Regions from separate parts of the Streptosporangium sp. NPDC050148 genome, predicted to be linked through region 1. Evidence: riboswitches for the same ligand, from Rfam matches in the RefSeq annotation. Region 1 holds a riboswitch; each other region holds the start of a gene.
What was found. A riboswitch is a leader RNA that binds a small molecule or an ion and turns the genes downstream of it on or off. The one in region 1 is predicted to bind cyclic di-AMP.
Positions count from the first base shown of each region.

Region 1 (7,082 bases):
GTCAGTCGGTGACGTCGGCGCAGACCACGTGGGCGCCCAGCTCGATCATCCGCTGCTCGCTGCGCGCGTCGGCGACCCTGGCCATCAGGATCGGCGCCTCGCTGGCGGCGAGCTGCGGCAGCCGGGCCCGTACCCCGCGGTGGATGTCCCTGACCACGTCCTCGGCCGCCGACATGTGCACCTTGACGTGCAGCATGATCCCCGGGGCGCCCGAGGAGGTGCTGGCCTCGGAGATCCACACGTGGTGGACGAGCGGGTAGTCGACGAGCAGGTGCGAGATCGCGGCGCGCAGCGCGGGCAGGATCGGGTGGTCGCAGCGGCGGTAGCCGGGGTCCACCATCTGCATCGGGCCCGACAGGTGCGGCCGGGGTGCCGGGATCCACGAGGCGGCGGGCGCGGCGGGCACGGGGGTCCGCGGCCGGCCCTGCGGGGAGGCGGCCTGCCGCGAGGGGCCCTGCGGGTACGGGGCCTGCGGGGCCGCCGGGGGAGGGGTCTGCGGGTACGCCCCCGGGGAGGGCGTGCCCTGCGGGTACGCGCCCGGCGCGGAGGGAGCCTGCGGGTACGGGCTCTGCGGTGCCGCCGGGGGAGCGGTCCGCGGAAGCGCGGGCGCCGAACGCGAGACCGTGGCCATCGCCCCGGTCGCGTACGCGGTGGGGGTCGCGCTCGACAGCGCGGGGGTGGGCCCGCTGCGCGTCGAGAGCAGGTAGCGCTGGAGGTCCTCGATCGGCACGGCCGCGGCGGCCGGCCCGGCCGCGTCGATCACGATCTCCCGCACGCCGGTGACGCGCTGGATGTCGAGGACGGTGTCGGCGTCGCAGGCCGACAACGAGTGGCTGCCACGGTGCCGCGCGTAGGTGTCCGCCGAGGTGTATCCGAGCAGGACACGCTCACCCGCCTGGGTCGTGCCGAGCACGACGGAGCGGTCGGGTCGCACGGCGACCAGGAGTCCCCATTCCGCGAGCGCGGCCAGCAGCCGGTGCGGCTCGCCGTGCTGGGCGAGCACGGTGCCGAGAGCGGGGTTCCCGATGCTCATATGAGGAACGATAGGTAGTGGACCACGGCTTATCAGGGTAATCGCGAAGTTTTCTTGGGATCAATACCAAGTTGAATTTTGCAGGCATGGGATGCGACGGCGGCGGGTAGCGCCCCCCGGTCACGGCCTACCCCGTCTCGGATCGCGGGACACTCGTGAACGCGTTCACAAGCGCCGATAGACTACGTGAGGTCCGTGCACCTCACCGCCTAGTAAGGATCTGCCTGTGAACAAGCCCGTCGTACTGGTCGCCGAGGAACTCTCCGAGGCCGGTCTCGCGGTTCTGGGCGCGGACTTCGAAGTCCGCCACACCGACGGCGCCGACCGCGCCCAGTTCCTGCCCGCCCTCGCGGACGTGGACGCCCTGATCGTGCGCAGCGCCACCCAGGTGGACGCCGAGGCGATCGCCGCCGCCCCCCGGCTCCGCGTGGTCGCCCGCGCCGGCGTCGGCCTGGACAACGTCGACGTGGAGTCGGCCACCAAGGCCGGCGTCATGGTCGTCAACGCGCCCACCTCCAACATCACCAGTGCCGCCGAGCACACCGTGGCCCTGATCCTCGCCTCCGCCCGCAACGTCGCCCAGGCCCACTCCGCGCTCAAGGGCGGCGAGTGGAAGCGCTCGAAGTACACCGGCGTGGAGCTGGACGAGAAGGTCGTCGCCATCCTCGGCCTCGGCAAGATCGGCCAGCTGGTCGCGCAGCGCCTCCAGCCGTTCGGCGTCGAGCTGATCGCCTACGACCCCTACCTGCAGCCGGCCCGCGCCGCGCAGATGGGCGTCCGCCTGGTCTCGCTGGAGGAGGCCCTGCGCGAGGCCGACTTCATCACCGTGCACCTGCCCAAGTCCAAGGAGACCATCGGCCTCATCGGCGAGCGGGAGCTGCACCAGGTCAAGCCGAACGTGCGCCTGATCAACGTCGCCCGCGGCGGGATCATCGACGAGAACGCCCTCTACTCCGCGATCAAGGAGGGCCGCGTCGCCGGCGCCGGCATCGACGTGTTCCCCAAGGAGCCGGTCACCGACAGCCCGCTCTTCGAGCTGGACCAGGTCGTGGTCACCCCGCACCTGGGCGCCTCGACCCACGAGGCCCAGGAGAAGGCCGGCACCCAGGTCGCGCGGAGCGTGAAGCTCGCCCTGGCCGGGGAGTTCGTGCCGGACGCGGTCAACGTCCAGGGCGGCGCCGTCGCCGAGGACGTCAAGCCGGGCCTGCCGCTGGCCGAGAAGCTCGGCCGGGTGTTCACCGCGCTCGCCGGTGAGGTCGCCACCAGGCTCGACGTCGAGGTGCGCGGCGAGATCGCCTCCCACGACGTCCGGGTGCTGGAGCTGGCCGCCCTCAAGGGCGTCTTCACCGACGTGGTCGAGGACTCGGTCACCTACGTCAACGCCCCGCTGCTGGCCAAGGACCGCGGTGTCACGGTCGAGCTGATCACCAGCTCGGAGAGCCCCGACTGGCGCAACGTGGTGACGGTCCGCGGCGTGCTCGCCGACGGCCGCGCGGTCTCGGTCTCCGGCACCCTGTCCGGGCCGAGGCAGATCACGAAGATCGTCGAGGTCAACGGCTACCAGATGGAGATCGAGCCGACCGACCACCTGTCGTTCTTCACCTACACCGACCGTCCCGGCATCGTCGGCGTGGTCGGCCGCATCCTGGGCGACCACTCGATCAACATCGCCTCGATGCAGGTGGCCCGGGACGTCAAGGGCGGCAAGGCCCTGATCGCGCTCACCGTCGACACCGCCATCCCGGCCGACGTGGTCGACCAGATCGGCGCGGAGATCGGTGCCGACAGCGGCCGTTCGGTCGACCTGACCGACTGACCGTCCCGGTCCGCCGGGTCCCCTTCGTGGGTGGCCGCGGCGCGCCGCGGCCCGCTCCCGGACGGACCGTCCGGGACCGGGCCGGCACCCGCTCGCCGTCTCGACATGTGAGAAGTGTGTACGCGGGGCGAGACGACCCTTTCGTCACCGGGTAACCTGATGAAGATGCGCCGGGTGTTCTCGCACTCCGCACCCGCCGCGGCGGGGCCTGACAGGGCAGGCCGGCGGCCCGCCACGGTGCCGTGGCGATCGCCGGCTCCGAGCCCTCCGCCCACCGGTCCGTGACCCGGACCGGGGCATCGGGCCCGGTCCGAGTCCTGACCGGAGTCTCGGCCACCTTCACAGCTCACCCGCGACCGAGACGAGACTCACCATGTACGAGATGTACTCCTGGAACCGCCCGGACGAGAACGAGGACGAGGCGGCCGACGCGATCCAGACCGCCCTGGACCGCCGCGACAACGGTGGCGCGCCCACCCGCTGACCCTGTCGGCCACCTATCGGCCACCTGCCCGGTCACGGCCGTGCGCCGGTCCGGGCCGGGCCGGCCGGGGCGGACGGCTCCGCGACGCTCGCGGCGGAGCCGCGGGGGCTCACCCGCCGACGGCGGATCCGGTCGCGTGCTCGATCCGCTCGGCCAGTTCGACCCCCTCGGGGTCGGGGCGCACCCCGCCGACGAAGGAGGCGCGCCGCCATGAGGCGAGCCGCTCCTCCTTGACCACGTCCCCGCTCCGCGGGGCGTGCACCATGTACCCGGGCTTCGTGATCATTCCGACATGCCCGAGACCCCGGAAGAAGACCAGGTCCCCGGGCCTGAGGTCCTTCCAGGCGATCTTCCTGGAGAACGCCTCGTACTGCTCGGAGGCGATGCGGGGCAACGCGATCCCGGCGGCCCCGTAGGCGCGGAGCATCAGCCCGGAGCAGTCGAAGCCGCCGCGGCCGGTGCCGCCCCACGCGTACGGCGTGCCGCGCTTGGACATGGCCCAGCTCAGGGCCTTCTGCCAGGCGGGACGCAGGGACGCGGCCCGCAGGGCGCCCTTCAGGGCGGGCATGCCGAGCGCGGGAGGCGCGGGGGCGGGCAGGGGCGAGGCGGCCAGCGCGGTGGCCGGGGTCGCGAACACCGCGGTCCCGGCGACGAGGACGGACGCGACGCGCGAACAGATCTTGCCGTACAGGGTCGTTCCTTCCATAGGGCCTGCCGGGTGAGCTGTCGGGCTCGGGCGTGGAGGCCGCCCTACGGCGCGCGGGCGCGCCGATTCGCCCCGAGGGATCCCGTCGCGGGCGGCCGGGAACGCGCTCCGGTCGGGAGCGGGGTTCCCGGGGCCCGGGACGATCCCGGAAAGAGTGGTTCCCCGGCTCCGTACGCATCGATAAGGGATGATCCGTACGAATTAGGCATCAACGTGAACGGTGAGGACCATAACGAAACCTCACGAAACGGTCAACACAGGATAAAGACGGGCAAAGTGATCAGATGTCCCCGAGGGAAATTCCGTCCGAGGCGTGAGACCGGTGTTCAAGCACCGAGACGGCCCGGTAGGGTGACCCCATGGATTCGCGTAACATCCGCCTGGCGGTCATCCCCGGGGACGGGATCGGGGTCGAGGTCGTCACCGAAGGGCTGAAGGTCCTCGAAGCGGTCGGCACGAAGGTGGAGACCACCACCTACGATCTCGGCGCCAAGCGCTACCACGAGACCGGTGAGACGCTGCCCGACGTCGTCCTGGAGGAGCTGCGCGGCTACGACGCGATCCTGCTCGGGGCGGTCGGCGACCCCAGCGTGCCCCCGGGCGTGCTGGAGCGCGACCTGCTGCTCAAGCTCCGCTTCCGGCTCGACCACTACGTGAACCTGCGGCCGGTCAAGCTCTTCCCCGGGGTGGAGACCCCGCTGGGCGGGGTCCGGCCGGAGGACATCGACATGATCGTCGTCCGCGAGGGCACCGAGGGTCCGTACGCCGGAGCCGGGGGCGTCATGCGCCACGGCACCCCGCACGAGATCGCCACCCAGGAGTCGCTGAACACCGCCTTCGGCGTCGAGCGCGTGGTGCGCTACGCCTTCGACAAGGCGCTGTCGCGTCCCCGCAGGAGGCTCACCCTGGTCCACAAGACCAACGTGCTCACCTACGCCGGTGACCTGTGGGCCCGCACCGTCGAGAGGGTCGGCCGGGAGTACCCGGACGTCCAGACCGACTACTGCCACGTCGACGCGGCCTCGATGTTCTTCGTCAGCCAGCCCCGGCGCTTCGACGTGATCGTCACCGACAACCTCTTCGGTGACATCCTCACCGACATCGGCGCGGCGATCGCCGGTGGCATCGGCCTGGCGGCCAGCGGCAACGTCAACCCCGACCGCACCGCGCCGAGCATGTTCGAGCCGGTCCACGGCAGCGCCCCCGACATCGCGGGCCAGGGCAAGGCCGACCCGACCGCCACGATCCTGTCGGTCGCCATGCTCCTGGACCACCTGGGCCTGGACTCCGAGGCCGTCCGGGTCGAGCGGGCCGTCGCCGACGACCTGGCCGAGCGGCCGACCGGCCGGACCGGCCGGACCACCCGCGAGATCGGCGACGACATCACCGCCCGAGTAGCCGGCTGAGGAAGCCGCCCACCTCGACCCAGACGCGCCTGGCGGCTCACCGAGCCGCCGGGCGCGTTTTGGTTTTTCCGCCCCGCTGACGGTTTTCGCTATCGATGCAGTAGTTTCCCGTTACCCGGTCCAACGCAGAATGGACGCAAGGGTAAGCCAGACACCAAGAGAAGGATCCGCGTCATGACCACCGCTCAGAAGCTCAGCTTCGACGTGCAGCTCTCCGACCACGCTCGCACCACGGACGAGCGTGAGCAGGTAATGGCGAGCCCGGGGTTCGGCCAGGTCTTCACCGACCACATGATCTCCATCGACTACACCGAGGGGGAGGGGTGGCACGACGCCCGGCTCACGCCGTACGGGCCGCTCGTCCTCGACCCGGCGACCTCGGTCTTCCACTACGGGCAGGAGCTCTTCGAGGGTCTCAAGGCCTACCGCCAGGAGAACGGCGCCATCGTGATCTTCCGGCCGGAGGCCAACGCCGCCCGGTTCAACGCCTCGGCGCTGCGGATGGCCATGCCCGAGCTGCCCGAGGAGACGTTCGTCGAGTCGCTGGAGCTGCTCGTCCAGACCGACCGTGACTGGGTCCCCACCACCCCGGGGCACAGCCTCTACCTGCGCCCCTTCATGATCGCCACGCAGCCCGCGCTCGGTGTCAACTACCCTTCCAGGACCTACCGGTACATGGTCATCGCCGGACCGGCCGCGGCCTACTTCGGCGGGGGCAAGGCCGTCTCGGTCTGGCTCTCCACCGAGTACACCCGCGCAGCCCCCGGTGGCACCGGGGCCGCCAAGTGCGGCGGCAACTACGCCGGGGCCTTCGTGGCCCAGCGCCAGGCCGTCGAGCAGGGCTGCGACCAGGTGGTCTGGCTGGACGCGGTCGAGCACCGTCACGTCGAGGAGATGGGCGGGATGAACCTGTTCTTCGTCTACGGCGACCGCCTGCTCACCCCGGCGCTGACCGGGACGCTCCTGCCCGGCATCACCCGCGACTCCATCCTCACCCTCGCCGGCGACCTGGGCCTGCGGGCCGAGGAGGGACGCCTGTCGATCGAGGAGTGGCAGAGCGGCTGCGAGTCGGGCGAGCTGACCGAGGTCTTCGCCTGCGGCACGGCCGCGGTCGTCACCCCGGTCGGCGCGGTCAAGGGCGCCGACCGCGCCTGGACGATCGGCGACGGCAACCAGGGCCCGGTCACCTCGAAGATCCGCGAGGAACTCGTGGGCATCCAGTACGGGTCCCGCCCCGACCCGCACGGCTGGGTCCACAAGATCTGCTAGCCGCCACCGGAAGGCCCGGTCCTCCAAGGCCGGGCCCTTCCGCGCGACGGGCTCAGCCCTCGGTCAGCCTGCCCGTGTCGATCGTGAGGTTCCACGGCGCGGGCAGTTCGAGCGGCTTGCCGAGCGACTCGGTGACCTCTTCGGCGTACCCCTCCGGGCCGGGTCGGCTGAGCAACCTGAACCGGTCCGCGAAGGTGTCGATCACGAGGTAGAGCGGGACGCCCGCGAGCGCGCAGGCACGCGGCTTGACCACGTGGTCGTCGTGAACGCTGCTCGGAGAGACGACCTCGGCGACCAGCAACGTGGCGTTCGCATGGATGTGGCTGGGATCCCAGAGAGGGGGATCGGGGGGCACGATTACCAGGTCG
Region 1 covers NZ_JBVJIA010000005.1:239,032-246,113, forward strand. Annotated here, with positions in the region: gene ACZ6RT_RS07445 (hypothetical protein) at 2-1,033, opposite strand; gene serA (phosphoglycerate dehydrogenase) at 1,260-2,849, shown strand; gene ACZ6RT_RS07455 (C40 family peptidase) at 3,443-4,039, opposite strand; cyclic di-AMP (ydaO/yuaA leader) riboswitch at 4,027-4,257, opposite strand; gene ACZ6RT_RS07460 (3-isopropylmalate dehydrogenase) at 4,399-5,445, shown strand; gene ACZ6RT_RS07465 (branched-chain amino acid aminotransferase) at 5,620-6,714, shown strand; gene ACZ6RT_RS07470 (Uma2 family endonuclease) at 6,767-7,082, opposite strand, start outside.

Region 2 (7,082 bases), on a different contig from region 1:
GCGAGTCCGAGACGGCTCGCGTGGCCCGGCTCGAAGACGGTCCCGATCCGGGCCAGCTCGACGAAGTGGTTGCCCCGGCCGACCGTCCCGAGGCCCTCGGCGTGACCGGCGGGGATGTCGCCCTTCACCACGGCCCAGGCCGGGTCGCCGGCGTCCCGCTCGGGGTCCAGCGCGCGATCGAGGTCGGGGAAGCGGGCGGCGAGCCTCTCGGGGACGGCGCGTTTCAGCCTGATGGGGAACACGGCGATGCCGCAGCCGATGTCGGAGCCCACCAGGAACGGGTACAGCACGGTGGAGGTCATGGCGGCCCCGATGGGGGCGCCCTTGCCGGGGTGCAGGTCCGGCATGGCGGCGACGTGCATCATGCCGTCGAGCGCGGCCACCTGGTGGCACTGCGCGAGGGCGTCGGACTCGATCCAGCTCGCGGGGGAGGCGAACACACTGACGGTGGCCGGACCCGGACCCGGACCCGGCTCCGGACCAGGGGCCGGACCCGGGGCCGCGGCGGGCGGCGGGGACTCCCGGGACTCCCGCCGGGAGGGCTGCTGGGAGGGCTGCTGGGACAAAAAGGCTCTCTTACCTTGGCGGGGGCATACGGGATGACGGCGTCGCGGAACGAGCCGGCGCCGTGACATGTCGGGATGACTGGGGGTGACAGGAGCGACAGGGGACCGTCCGTCAGAGCGTCATGGACACCACGTTCCCCGAGCCCGTTCCCCCGGGGCAAGCGGTTTTCGGCCGTACGGACACGTACGGGCCCGTATGTCCACCGGAGACCGTCGAACCGGGACCCCGCCGGATGCCCGCACGTGCACCGGCGGATCCGGCCTTCCGGTGGAGGCGATGCGGTACGAGCCGAGACGGCTCGCCGGCCCGGTCAGGTGAGGACCACCCTCTCACCACCGGTCGCCGAACCCGGCCCTACCGCGGTACCGGCTCGGTGAACGCCGCCCGTGCGGCATGCGGACGAGCCGGCCGTGGCGCGCTACCTCCCCGTGCCGGTCTGCGCGGGAGGTGTGGGCCAGCCCTTGCCGACGACGGTGAACCCGCCCCGCTCGACGGTGGCGAACGTCGCGGGAGCCGTACAGGGCTGCACCGTGCCGGTCGGTACCGACCAGTTCCAGCCGATCCGATCACGACCGCCGCCGGACCTGTCCGTCCCGCCGTCGTACACGCTGACCGCGACCCGGGTACCGACCGGGAACGAGGTGGAGGTGGTGATGACGGCGGTCACCGTCGCGACCGGGCCACCCGCCACGAGGCAGTCCACCTCCGCCTCGAATCCCCCGCCGTTGCCGTCGGCGAGGTAGTGGTCGACCTTGACGATGCCCTCGGCCTCCGTGAAGACGCCGCGTGCGGTGATGGTGAAGGTGATGTCGTCGTCGGCCGCCGGCTCGAAGTGGATCTTCGCCGTGCCGGACACGTGCCACCGGGGGTCCTTGCTCGTCGCGGGCGACGCGGCCGAGGCCGATGTACCGATCGTCGCGACCGTGGCCAGCGACAGGGCGACGGCGGTGACCCCTGCCCGGATCATTGCGGATCTCATGTCAACGGCTCCTTGAGGTGTGAGGGTGAGGCCTGCTCCGGCGATCCCGGAAAGGGTGCCGTGCCGCCATGCCTCAACCCTGCCGCCGGGCCCCGTCGGTTCCCATGTGCCGTTCGGCGGATCGACCCCCCGCACGCCGGGCCGAGCATCCCGGACGGGACATGGCCTACGGAGCCGGAATGTGCTATCACGCCGGTCCCGGGGTCACCCTGCGGGCGCTGCGCGCACCCGGCGCCTCCGGCGAGGACCGCACGAAACAGACGGTCGAAGACGCACGGGCGACGGGACGAAGTGCCCTGAACATGCCCCAAGAGGTGTAGGTGGCCGAGAAATCGCAGGTCAGTCCGTCGCAGCGCTAGTACATCGAGATGTGCGGATGGTCGAAGTGGTTGGCGGTGACGCCGCCGCGGTTGGACATGGCCCTCCAGCCGGAGCCGTGGTTGATGCGCTGGCGCCAGATCACGTACTTCACCCCGAGCCTGGCCTTGTTCTTGATGGCCCAGGCGGAGATCTCGTCACCGAGCCTGAGGTTGGCGGCCGTGGGCATCGTGCCGCCGGTGCTCATCATGAAGTCGCAGGCGCGGCCCAGCGGGTGCTCGCCGCCGTCGTTCGCGGCCCGGTAGCAGCCGACCGAGTACGGCAGGTCGAAGCGCCTCTTGATCGCCTCGCGCATGATCCGGGTCCGGTCGGTGATGTTGTCGGCGCCGGTGGGCAGCTGTGGGGCCCAGCTGCCGTCGGAGCGGCGGCCCGAACCGGTGGGGACCAGCTTGTCGAGCTTGTCCTTGATCTCCTCGATCAGGTCCTCGGCCTCCTCGCGCCGCTCCTGGACCTCCTTGGCCTCCTCGGCGATGTCGTCGGTGAGGCGGGCGGCGGTCTCGGCCGACCTCTTCCTGCGCTCCACGCTCTGGGCGAACCCCTGCAGGTGGGCGCTCTGCTCGGCGGTGAGCTGCTCCATCACCGCCGCGCCGCCGATGTCGTCGGCGAACAGCAGGGCGGGCAGGCCGCCGATGCTGCTCTGGTAGTGGAGCTGGACGATGGAGTCGACCTGCTTCTCGTTCTCGGCGTAGACCTCCTCGGCCCTGCGCAGGTTCTGCTTGGCCACGGCCTCGGCCTTCTCCGCCTTGTTGAGGGACTCGCGCTTGGCCGCGTAGGTCTCGATCAGCGCGTCGATCCTCTTGTTGAGCTTGACCAGGTCGGCGCGGAGCTCGGCCTCGGACGGTTTGGGGTCGGCGCTTCCCGCGGTGGGAGCGCCGAGGGTGAACGCGGCGATCGAGCCCACGCAGAGGACCAGAGCGGCATGGCGACGGAACGTGGGGGACGAGGCCGCCACGAACTCTCCTCTCCTTCCGCCTACCGGGTTAGCTGACGGGTTCGGGCTGGAGGATGCCCTTCCACCGAAGTGGTTTCACCCCAGGTGCGGTGGTTCCCCGGCTCCCGGGCGAGGCGCCTGGGATTAGGCATATCGGCTGCTACAGCCGATGTGGGAAGGATAGTAGTGGTAAACCCCAGGTCACGCGACCTCAAACGAGACCTATCGGTGATCAGCTCGTGACAATGGAGCGCAGTAGATGTGCTGTCTCCTCGGGCAGCACGTCGTTCACGAAGGCCCCCATGGCCGATTCCGATCCCGCGAGGTACTTCAGCTTGTTCGGCGCGCGGCGGATGCTGAACAGCTCCAGGTGCGCGTACGCCAGGTCCCGGCCGGTGTTGACCGGTGCCTGGTGCCAGGCCGCGATGTAGGGCATCGGCATGTCGAAGAGCCCGTCGAGACGGCGCAGCACGTCGGTGTAGAGCGGCCCGAACGCCGCCCGCTCGGCCGACTCCAGGCCGATCAGGTCGGGGACCCTCCGGTGCGGGTAGAGGTGGACCTCGACCGGCCAGCGCGCGGCGGCCGGGACGAACGCCGTCCAGTGCTCGTTGGAGGCCACCACCCGCACCCCGGCCTCCCGCTCGGAGGCGAGGACGTCGGCGAACAGGTCGCCCCCGGTGCGGTCCCGGTAGCGGCCGGCCGCCGCGAGGTTCAGCCTGGTGCGCGGGGTCACGTACGGGTAGGCGTAGATCTGCCCGTGCGGGTGGGCCAGGGTGATGCCGATCTCCGAGCCCCGGTTCTCGAAGCAGAACACCTGCTCCACCCCCGGCAGGGACGACAGCTCGGCCGTACGGTCGATCCAGGCCTCCATGACCAGCTCGACCTGCTCGGGCGACAGGCGGGAGAACGAGGAGTCGTGGTCGGAGGTGAAGCAGACCACCTCGCAGCGGCCGATCCCGGGCCGGACCTCGCTCAGCCCGCCCGGCTGCGGGTACTCGCCCGGCTGGGCCGAGAACGAGGGGAAGCGGTTCTCGAAGACCACCACGTCGTAGTCGGGGGAGGGGACCTCGGTGAGGTTGCCGGGACCGGACGGGCAGAGCGGGCACTCACTGGCCGGGGGCAGGAAGGTACGGCCCTGCCGGTGGCCGGCCACCGCGATCCACTCCTCGGTCAGCGGGTCGTAGCGCAGCTCGGAGGCGGCGGGCCGGGGCGGCAGGTCGCGCAGGTCGGCCGCACCCCTGTCCGCGTCGTCGCGCCGGTCGAAATAGAAAAGCTCCCGGCCGTCGGCCAGGTGGGTGGCGGTGCGTTTCATCGGGTGGCGGTCTCGCTCTCCTGCTGCGGTTCTGTGATGATCAGCTCGCCGACCGAGGCGGCGAGCTCCTCGCGTGCCTCGCCGGACAGGCCGGAGTCGGTGATCACGATGTGCGCCTGGGACAGCTCGGCGATCGTGCTGATGCCGACCGTTCCCCACTTGGTGTGGTCGGCGGTCACCACCAGGCGGCGGGCGGAGGCGACCAGTTCCCGGTCGGTCTCCGCCTCCAGCAGGTTGGGCGTGGTGAACCCGGCGCGGAGGCTCATCCCGTGCACGCCGAGGAAGAGGGTGTCGACGTGCAGGCCGCGGACCGCCGCGACCGCGACCGGGCCGACCAGCGCGTCGGAGGGGGTACGGACCCCGCCGGTCAGCACGACCGTGCGGTCGGCCCTGGGGGAGCGGTGGAAGACGTCGGCGATCCGGATCGAGTTGGTGATCACGGTCAACTCGGGCACGTCGACCACGTGGTGGGCGAGCGTCCAGGTCGTGGTGCCCGCGGAGAGCGCGATGGCGGTGGCGGGCCGGACGAGCCCGGCGGCGGTGCGGGCGATCGTCTCCTTCTCGGCCTGCTGGCGCACGGACTTGGCGGTGAAGCCCGGCTCCTCGGTCGAGCCCGGCCCGGCCACGGTGGCACCGCCGTGGACCTTCTCCACCAGCCCCCGCTCGGCGAGCACCTCCAGGTCGCGCCTGATCGTCATGTCGGAGACGCCGAGATCACGGACCAGGTCGGCGACCCTGACACCGCCGCTGCTGCGGACCCTCTCCAGGATCGCCTGCTGCCGCTGCTGGGCGAGCATCGTCACTCCCCTTAATTCACCAGATTCCACCAAATTACCACGCCGAGGGCCGAGAGGGGGTGTTGGAACATGGTGAACCGCCCGCTCACAACCGTTCGAGTTCCGCCTCGATGTTGGCCCGCGCCGCAGCCTCCGGCCCCTCGAGGCGGAAGATCGCCGGGAGGGCGAGCAGCGACCGCAGCACCGCGGCCCGCCCGGCCCTGAACGCCTCCTCGGGCACGAAGGCGTACTCCTCGCGCACGGCCGCGGTGTAGGCGGCGTAGACGTCCTCCGGCGCGCCCAGGATCGTCAGGTCGGCGTCGCAGAGCACGGCCCCGTCGGCGTCGTCCGGTGCGGGGTCGTGCGTGACGGTCAGCCTGACCAGCCGGGCGACCGTGGCCACCGCCTCGGGGGACAGGCCCGCCTCCGGCAGCGCGCGCTCGGCCAGCCGGGCGCTGCGCTCCTCGTTGTCGGCGTTGCGGGGGTCGTAGACGGCGTCGTGGAACCAGGCCGCCATCCGCACCAGGTCCGGGTGCTCGGCGTGACCGGCCAGGGCGTCGACCCCGGCCAGGACCGCCTCCAGGTGGGCGGTCGTGTGGTACCTGCGGTGCGGCTCGTCGTAGCGGGCGATCAGTTCGCGGCCGAGCCGTTCGGCCCCGGGGCCGGCCAGGGACCGCCAGCGGGTCATCAGCTTCTCGCTCATGCCAGGGAGCCTAGAGGCGGCCGGACCGGGACCCCGGCCCGGACGGGTCAGGCCTCACGGCCCCAGGAGGCCAGCAGCCGCGCCTGGGCGTCCTCGGCGGGCGACCGGGACTCCCCGGGGGCCGTCTCCTGCTCCCGGCCGGGCTCGGCGGCGGCGAACCAGGCGGCACAGGCCTCGACCAGCTCCGGGTCGAGCCGTTCGTCGGCGCCGATGGCGCGGGCCAGGTCCCAGGTGTGGATGAGGGCGTCGGCGAACAGCTCGGTGACGTACTCGCGGCCGGGCACGTCGCCGAACGGCAGGCGCACGAAGCCCTCCAGGGCACCGTGGGCGGTCACCGCCTGGACGGCGGCCACGGCCGAGGTGTCGAACGCCTTGATGGGGTCGTCGCCGAGCAGGTCCCCGTCGAAGGCGTCGCCGACCTCGGCGGAGGTCCGCCCGGCCAGCAGCTCCGGAGCCCACAGGCTCTCACCGACCACGTGGTTGACCAGCGCCCGCACGTCCCAGTCGACGCAGGGCGTGGGGGTCTCCCACTGGTCGGGAGCGATCCGGTGGACGAGCGCGCCGAAGGCGTCCAGCGCGCGACCGTAGGCCTCCGGTACGTCGATGGTCATCATGCCTCCCGATGTCCTCCCGGACGCGCCGTGCCCTTCCCCTGACCGTAACCTCTGGACCGCCAGTAGTCATCCGCGTCAACGGGCATGACCGGCACGACCCCGGTGACGGGCCGGGGCCGTGGCCGCCGGTACGCGTCGGCGAGCACCGGTGAGCACCGGTGAGCACCGGACGGCTCCCGGGGTGACCGCGAGTCACTCACGGTCACCCGGGGTCACCGGTGGGCCCGTCCCCGGACGCCACGGCACCCGGCCGGGAGCGTCCCGGCCGGGACCGCTTCAAACTCCCGAGTCCTGGGGCTCCCTGGAGCCCCAGGGGTTCCGCGCGGACGGGTCAGGGCAGCCGCTGCTCGATCCAGACGATCTTGCCCTTCGCGGTGAGGCGGGAGCCCCAGCGGTGCGCGAGCCAGTTGATCAGGTGCAGGCCGCGCCCGGTGTCGCTGGTGGTGGACGCCTCCCGCATCACCGGTACGGACGAGGAGGTGTCGGACACCTCGCAGACCAGGGTGGGCCCGCGCAGCAGCCGCAGCTCGACCTCGCCCTGACCGTGCTCGACCGCGTTGGCCACCAGCTCGCTGACCATGAGCTCGGTGTTGTCGCAGAGCGAGGAGAGCCCCCAGTCCTCCAGCGTGGTCCGCACGAAGCGCCGGGCCTGCGAGGCCGAGCGCCGGTCGGCCGGCATCGACACCTCGACGAACTCCTTCTCGGTCAGCTCCGAGACCCTGGCCAGCAGCAGCGCGATGTCGTCGCGCTCGTGCCCCGGCCGCTGGGCGCTGATCGTGAGGTTGCAGACCTCTTCCAGGTCGTGGTTCTGGCTGGCCAGCA
Region 2 covers NZ_JBVJIA010000014.1:178,662-185,743, forward strand. Annotated here, with positions in the region: gene ACZ6RT_RS18210 (RNA ligase RtcB family protein) at 1-440, opposite strand, end outside; gene ACZ6RT_RS18215 (hypothetical protein) at 986-1,546, opposite strand; gene ACZ6RT_RS18220 (coiled-coil domain-containing protein) at 1,902-2,876, opposite strand; cyclic di-AMP (ydaO/yuaA leader) riboswitch at 2,880-3,016, opposite strand; gene galT (galactose-1-phosphate uridylyltransferase) at 3,088-4,167, opposite strand; gene ACZ6RT_RS18230 (DeoR/GlpR family DNA-binding transcription regulator) at 4,164-4,964, opposite strand; gene ACZ6RT_RS18235 (HD domain-containing protein) at 5,050-5,646, opposite strand; gene ACZ6RT_RS18240 (TIGR03086 family metal-binding protein) at 5,694-6,260, opposite strand; gene ACZ6RT_RS18245 (ATP-binding SpoIIE family protein phosphatase) at 6,592-7,082, opposite strand, start outside.
Region 2: linked by a shared signal. The riboswitch ahead of ACZ6RT_RS18220 (coiled-coil domain-containing protein) and the one ahead of ACZ6RT_RS07455 (C40 family peptidase) in region 1 are both predicted to bind cyclic di-AMP.

Region 3 (7,082 bases), on a different contig from region 1:
GTACGTCGACGCCCTCGCCCGCCAGCGTCGAGCGGAGCAGTTCCCCGAACTCGTCGTCGCCGACCCTGCCGATCCAGGCCGAGCGCCCGCCGAGCCGGGAGACGCCGATGGCCACGTTCGACTCCGCGCCCCCCACGCCCAGCCCGAAGTCGCGGGCGTGCCTGAGCGGGCCGGTGCGCCGCGCGCTGAACAGTGCCATGCTCTCGCCGAGCGTGACCAGGTCGGTCATGGAAGGGGCTCCTCACGCAGCGGGGTCGGTGATCGGTCGTACCCGGCCGCCCGCCGGTCCTCCCGGGATGATCCGGTACGCCGAATACCAGGTCAAGGGAGTGGATAGCGCTTTCTCGCGGCCATCGAGCAGCATAACGTCCCCTACCGGACGGCCGTCGAGCGGCATGGATCTTCCTCTAATTTTTGCTCGGTCCAGGGCACAACTGTCCCTCGGGGTGCTTGACAGGCCAAAATTGATCCGTGGTCAGGATCGGATCGGTAGAGATGAACGATTGCGAGCAGGGGAAGCTTCCGCCCGTTCTGCGCCAGTTGTTCGCCGACGGAGCCGACGGAGCTCGCGGGATGAGCGGAGGTGAGGGCAGGAGGCTCTCGGTGGACCTGCCGCCGGGTGAGCTGGTCTGGCCCGACCCCGGTTACGCTCAGCTCGCGATCCGTCACCGTCCGGCCTTCTGGCTCAGCGAGGTGACGGTCTCGGGGGAGTACTGGGCGCGGCTGCGGGCCGAGCACGAGCGGTCGGGGCTGTGGCCGGTGCTGCTGGAGGACTCCGTCCAGCCCTGGTCGGCCGGTCAGATCGCCCCGGACGCGGCGGCCGAGATCGACAACTACCACGTCGAGGCGTTCATGGCCGAGGTGTGGTCCGACTGGATCGCCAGGGCCCACGTCGACCAGCTCGAACTGCTCGACCCCTTCGGCCCGGAGTGCCCCGGCCCGGCCCCCGCGGGCAGGCTCGCCGCCGACCCCGGGGTGGTCGCGGACTGGTACGCGGGGATGGTGGCCGAGCGCAGGACGCCGCTCGGGCTCGTCGCGGTCGACCGCGGTGCCGACGCCCTGGCCGTCATGGGCTGGCAGGGCGCGCTGAACCACAACGAGTGGATGGTCCCGCTCGCGGCCGTCGTGCGCAGCTGGGAGGACAGGTTCGGGGTGCGGGTGGTCGGGATGGGGTTCAACACCCTCGACGTCAGCGTGGCGGCCCCGCCGACGACCTTCGAGCACGCCCTGCAGGTCGCCGCGGAGCACTGGACGTTCTGCCCCGACAGCATCATCCAGGGCGCGGGGACCCTCATCGACTACGCAGAGCAGATCAAGGGCAGGAACGCCTGGTCGTTCTGGTGGGACTGAGCCGTCCCGGGGCCGGGGGGCCGCGATCCCCGTAGCGGGCGGGCCTGTGGGGCCGCGAGACGCCCGTCCGAACAATCCCGGATGTTGAGTGCTTTAGAGGACTTTTTGCCAACAAGGTAGATCTTCTGGGGTTTTCGTGGTCTTTGCTTTGCTTTGTCTGGTTCTCGTGGGTAGTGTCCCCTGTTATCGGCCGGTGACCTGCCCTTCACAAGAGGGAGCGACCGCCCGACGTCGAATCCCGCAGGCCGGATGCCGCGGGAACCGGGGACCCATTTTCCGGGGTGAATCCGCCGCTCATGCGGCGGTAGGGCAACTCCACCGCCCGAACCCGTCAGCTAACCCGGTAGACGAGATGGAGAGGAGACCCCCTCATGGATGACCGCGTCACCGCGTCGGTGCACCCCCTGTCCGCGCCGACCACCTGAACCTTCCCCTGCCCCCCGTCCCCCATCCCCCGTACCTTTCGCGCCGCGCCTGATCGCGGCATTTCCAGGCAGCGCTCTGCGTAACGACTGGTTCGTCCGGTTACGCATTTTTTCCGACAGCGCGCCCTCGCCCGTGCGCCCCTTTTCGGCGTGTCGCACGCGGTAGCCCCGTTCCCTCGCGAAAGAGCCTTTCCCCCATGAGCCTCTTCTTTGGCATGCACAAGAACCGCCTGGCCGCCGCCGCCCTCGTCGGGGTGAGCGTGCTCGCCTCCGCGGGCGTCGCCTCCGCACTCCCCGCCTCTCCGTCCCTCGCCGCCGCCACCACCTCCGCGGTGAGCGGCCCCGAGGACGGCGTCGAGGCCGTCCTGCTCCACGGATCCACCCGCGCCTCCTACTTCTGGGACGACTCCTCCGGCCGCGCCGGGGACACCGGCCTGCCGGCCAGTGGCAAGCCGATGCAGAAGGGCATGATCGCCAGCCCGAGCTGGCCGCTGCTCACCGAGGGCTACATCCTCTACAAGGGCAAGCGGGCCAAGTTCTTCGTCGGCGACCGCGGCCCCGGGGTGCCCTCCAATCGCGGCATCATGCTCGACATCGACGCCAAGACCTTCGCCGACCTGACCGGCGGCACCTTCAACGCCGGCACGCTCGGTGTGGACGGCAACGGTGGCATGGGTCACATCGACGTCGAGTACGTGATCACCCGGTGGGGCGACGGCGTGGGCAGGAAGAACCACCCCGTGGCCTTCTCCACCGGTGCCTGGGGCCGCAAGGACCCCAACCCGGCCGATCCGCCCAAGACCGTGCTGGCCAAGTCCGGACGGCCGAAGAAGGTCACCGGGACCGAGCAGGTGAGCGCCGCGCCGATGTCGGCCAAGCCCAAGGTCATGGCCGAAGCCCTCTCCGCGGCCGGGCTGAGCGTGCGGGAGCCGGGCGCCGTCGTCTGGTAGCCGGTCGTCGCGACCGGCCCCGCCGGTGCCGGATCCTCTACAGAATGGCATTCTGTTTCGCAGGATCAACACGGTAGGAGTGCCATGACGACTCTGCGAACCCGGGCGAACGGCATCGAGATCGCCTACGACACCTTCGGCTCCCCCGAGGACCGCCCGCTCCTGTTGATCATGGGACTCGGTTCCCAGATGATCCACTGGGACGAGGACTTCTGCGGGCTGCTCGCCGGGCGCGGGCACCACGTGGTGCGTTTCGACAACCGTGACGTCGGTGAGAGCACCCACCTGCACGAGGCCGGAGCACCCGGACCCGGCTGGAACGGCCGGGTCCCCTACCTGGTCGGCGACATGGCCGACGACGCCGCGGGGCTGCTGGAGGCACTCGGCCTGGACTCCGCGCACGTGGTGGGCGTCTCGATGGGCGGGATGATCGCGCAGTCGCTGGCGATCCGCCACCCGCACCGGGTGCGCAGCCTCACCTCGATCATGTCCACCCCCAGCCCGCGGGCGGCGCCCCCGACCGAGGCCGCGATGGCCGCGCTCATGTCGCCGCCCTCGCCCGACCGCGAGGCGGCGATCCGGCGGGCCGTCGCGACCTGGGACGTCATCGGCTCACCCGGTTACCCGGCCGACCGCGAGCGGATCGCGAGGGTCGCCGCCCTTAGCTACGACAGGGCCTACGACCCGCCGGGCACCGCCAGGCAACTGGCCGCGATCATGGCCTCCGAGGACCGCGCCCCGCTGCTGGCGAAGCTGACGGTGCCGGCCCTCGTCCTGCACGGGGAGGACGACCAGCTCGTCCCGGTCTCCGGGGGGATCGCCACGGCCGAGGCGATCCCCGGCGCGCGCCTGCTCACCTTCCCCGGCATGGGCCACGACCTGCCCCGCGAACTCTGGACGGCCTTCGCCGACGCGATCGAGGAGCTCACCGGCTCCGCCGACCAGGCCGCCGCCGCGGCACGCTGAGGACCCGGCGTCCCGGGCCCGGGACCGTACGCCCCGGGGCCCGGCCGCCGACGGACGACCCGTCGACGAACGACCCGCCGGCACACGGGCTCCGGGAACACGGACCGCCGCAACCCGGACCGCCGGGACGTGCGCCCGGGACGCGGATCCGGGACGCGCCGGGAGGTTCAGACCTCGATCTTCTCCTCGATGCTCCGGAGGGTGTGCCGGGCGAGCGCCAGGTTGGACCGGTTCCGGTCGAGGGCCAGGTACATGAAGAGACCCTTGCCGTTCCGGCCGGTGAGCGGGCGGATCACGTGGTACTGCGTACCGAGCGTGATGAGGATGTCCTCGATGCCGTCCTTGAGGCCGAGCGAGTCCATGGTCCGCATCTTGGCCTTGACGACCTCGGTGTTGCCGGCCGCGGCCACCTGAAGGTCGAGGTCCTTGGAACCGCCGAGCGCGCCCAGCGCCATCCCGCTGCCGTAGTCGACGATCACCGCGCCGATGGCGCCGTCGATCGCCATCATCTCCTTGAGAGAGATGTCCATGTTGCCCATTCCTGCCTCCGCTCACTGGATGTTCACTGGGATATCGACGTACGCGAGGTGATGGCGGCCAGCCGGGCCGCCGTCTTCCTGCCCTCCAGCCTGAGCAGCCCGAGGTTGGTCCCCGGGCGCGCCAGCACTGTGAGGACGATCGTGGGGCCGGCGGCGTAGAGGGCCGCGTGGCCGTTGGTGCCGGAGATCAGCGTCTCCTCGAAGCCGCCCTTGCCGGTCATGCCCGTCATCCGACGGCTCAGGGCCAGCAACGCGGAGGAGAGCGCGCCGGTCTGCTCGGTCTCGTCGTCCAGGTCGCTCGCTATGGTCAGGCCGTCGACGCTGCTCGCGATGCTCCCGTCGACGTCGGGGATGCGCTCGCGCAGCAGCGCCATCTCACGGCGTACCTGCTCACGCAGTTCCACCGGCACCCTCCTTCCGATCAGCTTCGGTGTCCGCAGCCTTATCGGCATCGAACCGGGCTCATGTCAGTGCCTCCAATGCGTTCCTGAGCCGGATGAGCAGGTTCACGTCGGCCGGGTCCCCGTTCGCCCTGGGCAGCCACTCCGCCGTCCGCGTGGAACCCGCCGGGGCGTGCGGGATGTCCGTGGCGCCCCTGGCCCGCCTGGGCAGCGAATCCCGCGCGTCGGGCTCGCCGGGAACCTCGCCCGACCCCGACCCCGACCCCGACCCCGGAGCCGAACCCGGACCCGGAGCGGCGCCCGGGGCCGGAGGCGGGGCCGGAGGGGGAGCGGGAGTCGAGGCCGGTCTCTGGAGCAGTCCCGAGGAGGCGAGCTGCCGTACGGCCAGCAGCACCGAGTAGGCGGGGCGGCCCAGCCTGCGGGCCAGCTCGGCCGGGGTCGCGGTGCGGTCCGCGCCGACCAGCACCTCCCACTGCAACGGGCTCAGCATCACCCGCTGGGCGCCGATGCGCCGCAGCGGGACGACCGGGAGCGTGTCCAGCTCCGCCGACGGCCAGGTCCGTTCCAACCGTTCCCTCCTCCGCTCGCACTCCCGAAGCAGGCCGGTCACGTCGACGTGCCACTGCGGCCCCAGCCAGTGCCGCTCCCCGGGCCGGAACCGCGGCCTGCCCGTGGTCGTCCCCAGCAGGAAGTACGCGGCGTCGAGCACCGCGCTCAGCACGCAGAACTCCAGCTCGCCCCTGGTCAGCAGGCCCTGCTCGACCAGCCGCTCTCCACCGGAGACCAGAGGGCCGCGGGCCGTCCCCTCCCGCAGCTCGGCCGCGGCGGCGCGCCTGACGCTGCGCAGGAGCCCGGCGGGGACCCCGGCGCCGGTGACGAGCAGGTCCTCCAGCCGGGGGGCCGCCGCGCTCTGGGCGTAGGTGACCCGTCCGTCGGTGAGGTAGAGGACCCCCGCCCGGCCGAGGCGGAGCGAGCCGGTGGCGCGGTCGGCGGCGAGCCCGTCGAGGACGCCGAGGACCCCCTGGGCACTGCGGGCGCTGGGGGTACCGGTAGGGGTACCGGAGGTACTGCGGACGCTCTCGACGCTCGGCACGGGCTCACGTCGATGTCAGACGGCCGGAGAGCACCTGGAGCCGGTGCCGGGCCAGCGCGAGGTTCGAGCGGTCCCGGTCGAGCCGGACGTAGATGACGAGCGGGCCGTCGAAGGGCGTCTCCAGCGGCCTCAGCACGTGGTGGCCGCCGTCGGTGGTCACCATCATGTCGTCGATCCGGACCGTGCCGCCGGGGGAGACGACGGCCAGCCCGTCCAGCGTCGCGCGCAGGGTCTCGTTCAGTCCCGCGGCCGACCTCTCCACGCCCTCCACGCCGGTGTGACGGCTCGCGCCGCCGGCCGCCACGGCCGTCCCGCTGGTCTGGTCGATGAGGATCGCGTCCAGGGCACCGGGGATGGCCATCACCTCGGTCAGGCAGTCTTCGATTCCGAGCACGTGCTCTCCCTCGCCGGTGATGTCACGCATCGCCCGGACAGCGTAGGGAAAAGCACGGGGAATACTCCGGCTCATCAGTTGATATGGCCGGAAAAGACATACGATTCATTAACCGGGTGGGAAAAGACACACTCCGGGTGGAATCAATCCTCCAAATCGTCGGTGATGAGAGCCTTTTCGTCCGGCTTGAAAACAAGAATGTTCTTCACATAGGAATCCACCGCGGCGGGCAGCCCGACATCGGCCCCGGCCTCCTCCGACATGTACCAGCGGTGGTCGAGCACCTCGTGGAAGAACTGGGCCGGCTCCAGCTTGCCCCGCAGCTCCTGCGGCACGGCCTCCACCGTGGGCTGGAAGACCTCGGCCAGCCAGCGGTGGGCCACGATCGCCTCGTCCTCGTGGCGCAGGCCGACCGAGACCCGGAAGGAGTCGAGGTCGTTCAGCAGCCGCCTGGCCTGGTTCTCCTCCACGTCCAGGCCGGTGAGCCGGAGCAGCCTGCGCTGGTGGTGCCCGGCGTCCACCACCTTGGGCCGGACGATCAGGCGGCCGGTGCCGGCCTTGCGGCGGACCATCATCTCGGCGACGTCGAAGCCCAGCGAGTTCAGCCGCCGGATCCGCTGGTCGATCATGTGCCAGTCGACCTCCTCGATGATGTCGTCGGAGGTCAGCTCGCCCCACAGGCGGTGGTAGCGCTCGCAGATGGAGTCGGCGACCCGCTCCGGGTCGATGGTGGGGTGCAGCAGCCCACCGGCCTCCAGGTCGAGCATCTCGCCGAAGATGTTGGTGTGCGCCACCTCGATGTCGTACAGCCGCTGGCCCTCGCTGATCATGGGGTGCAGCTCGCCGGTCTCGGCGTCGACCAGGTAGGCGGCGAACGAGCCCGCGTCCCGGCGGAACAGGATGTTCGACAGCGAGCAGTCGCCCCAGTAGAAGCCGCTGATGTGCAGCCGTACCAGCAGCACGG
Region 3 covers NZ_JBVJIA010000007.1:227,916-234,997, forward strand. Annotated here, with positions in the region: gene ACZ6RT_RS10410 (sugar kinase) at 1-229, opposite strand, end outside; gene ACZ6RT_RS10415 (DUF4253 domain-containing protein) at 574-1,350, shown strand; cyclic di-AMP (ydaO/yuaA leader) riboswitch at 1,570-1,715, shown strand; gene ACZ6RT_RS10420 (hypothetical protein) at 1,973-2,725, shown strand; gene ACZ6RT_RS10425 (alpha/beta fold hydrolase) at 2,810-3,691, shown strand; gene ACZ6RT_RS10430 (hypothetical protein) at 3,859-4,230, opposite strand; gene ACZ6RT_RS10435 (roadblock/LC7 domain-containing protein) at 4,254-4,634, opposite strand; gene ACZ6RT_RS10440 (DUF4388 domain-containing protein) at 4,693-5,724, opposite strand; gene ACZ6RT_RS10445 (roadblock/LC7 domain-containing protein) at 5,729-6,118, opposite strand; gene ACZ6RT_RS10450 (DUF4032 domain-containing protein) at 6,262-7,082, opposite strand, start outside.
Region 3: linked by a shared signal. The riboswitch ahead of ACZ6RT_RS10420 (hypothetical protein) and the one ahead of ACZ6RT_RS07455 (C40 family peptidase) in region 1 are both predicted to bind cyclic di-AMP.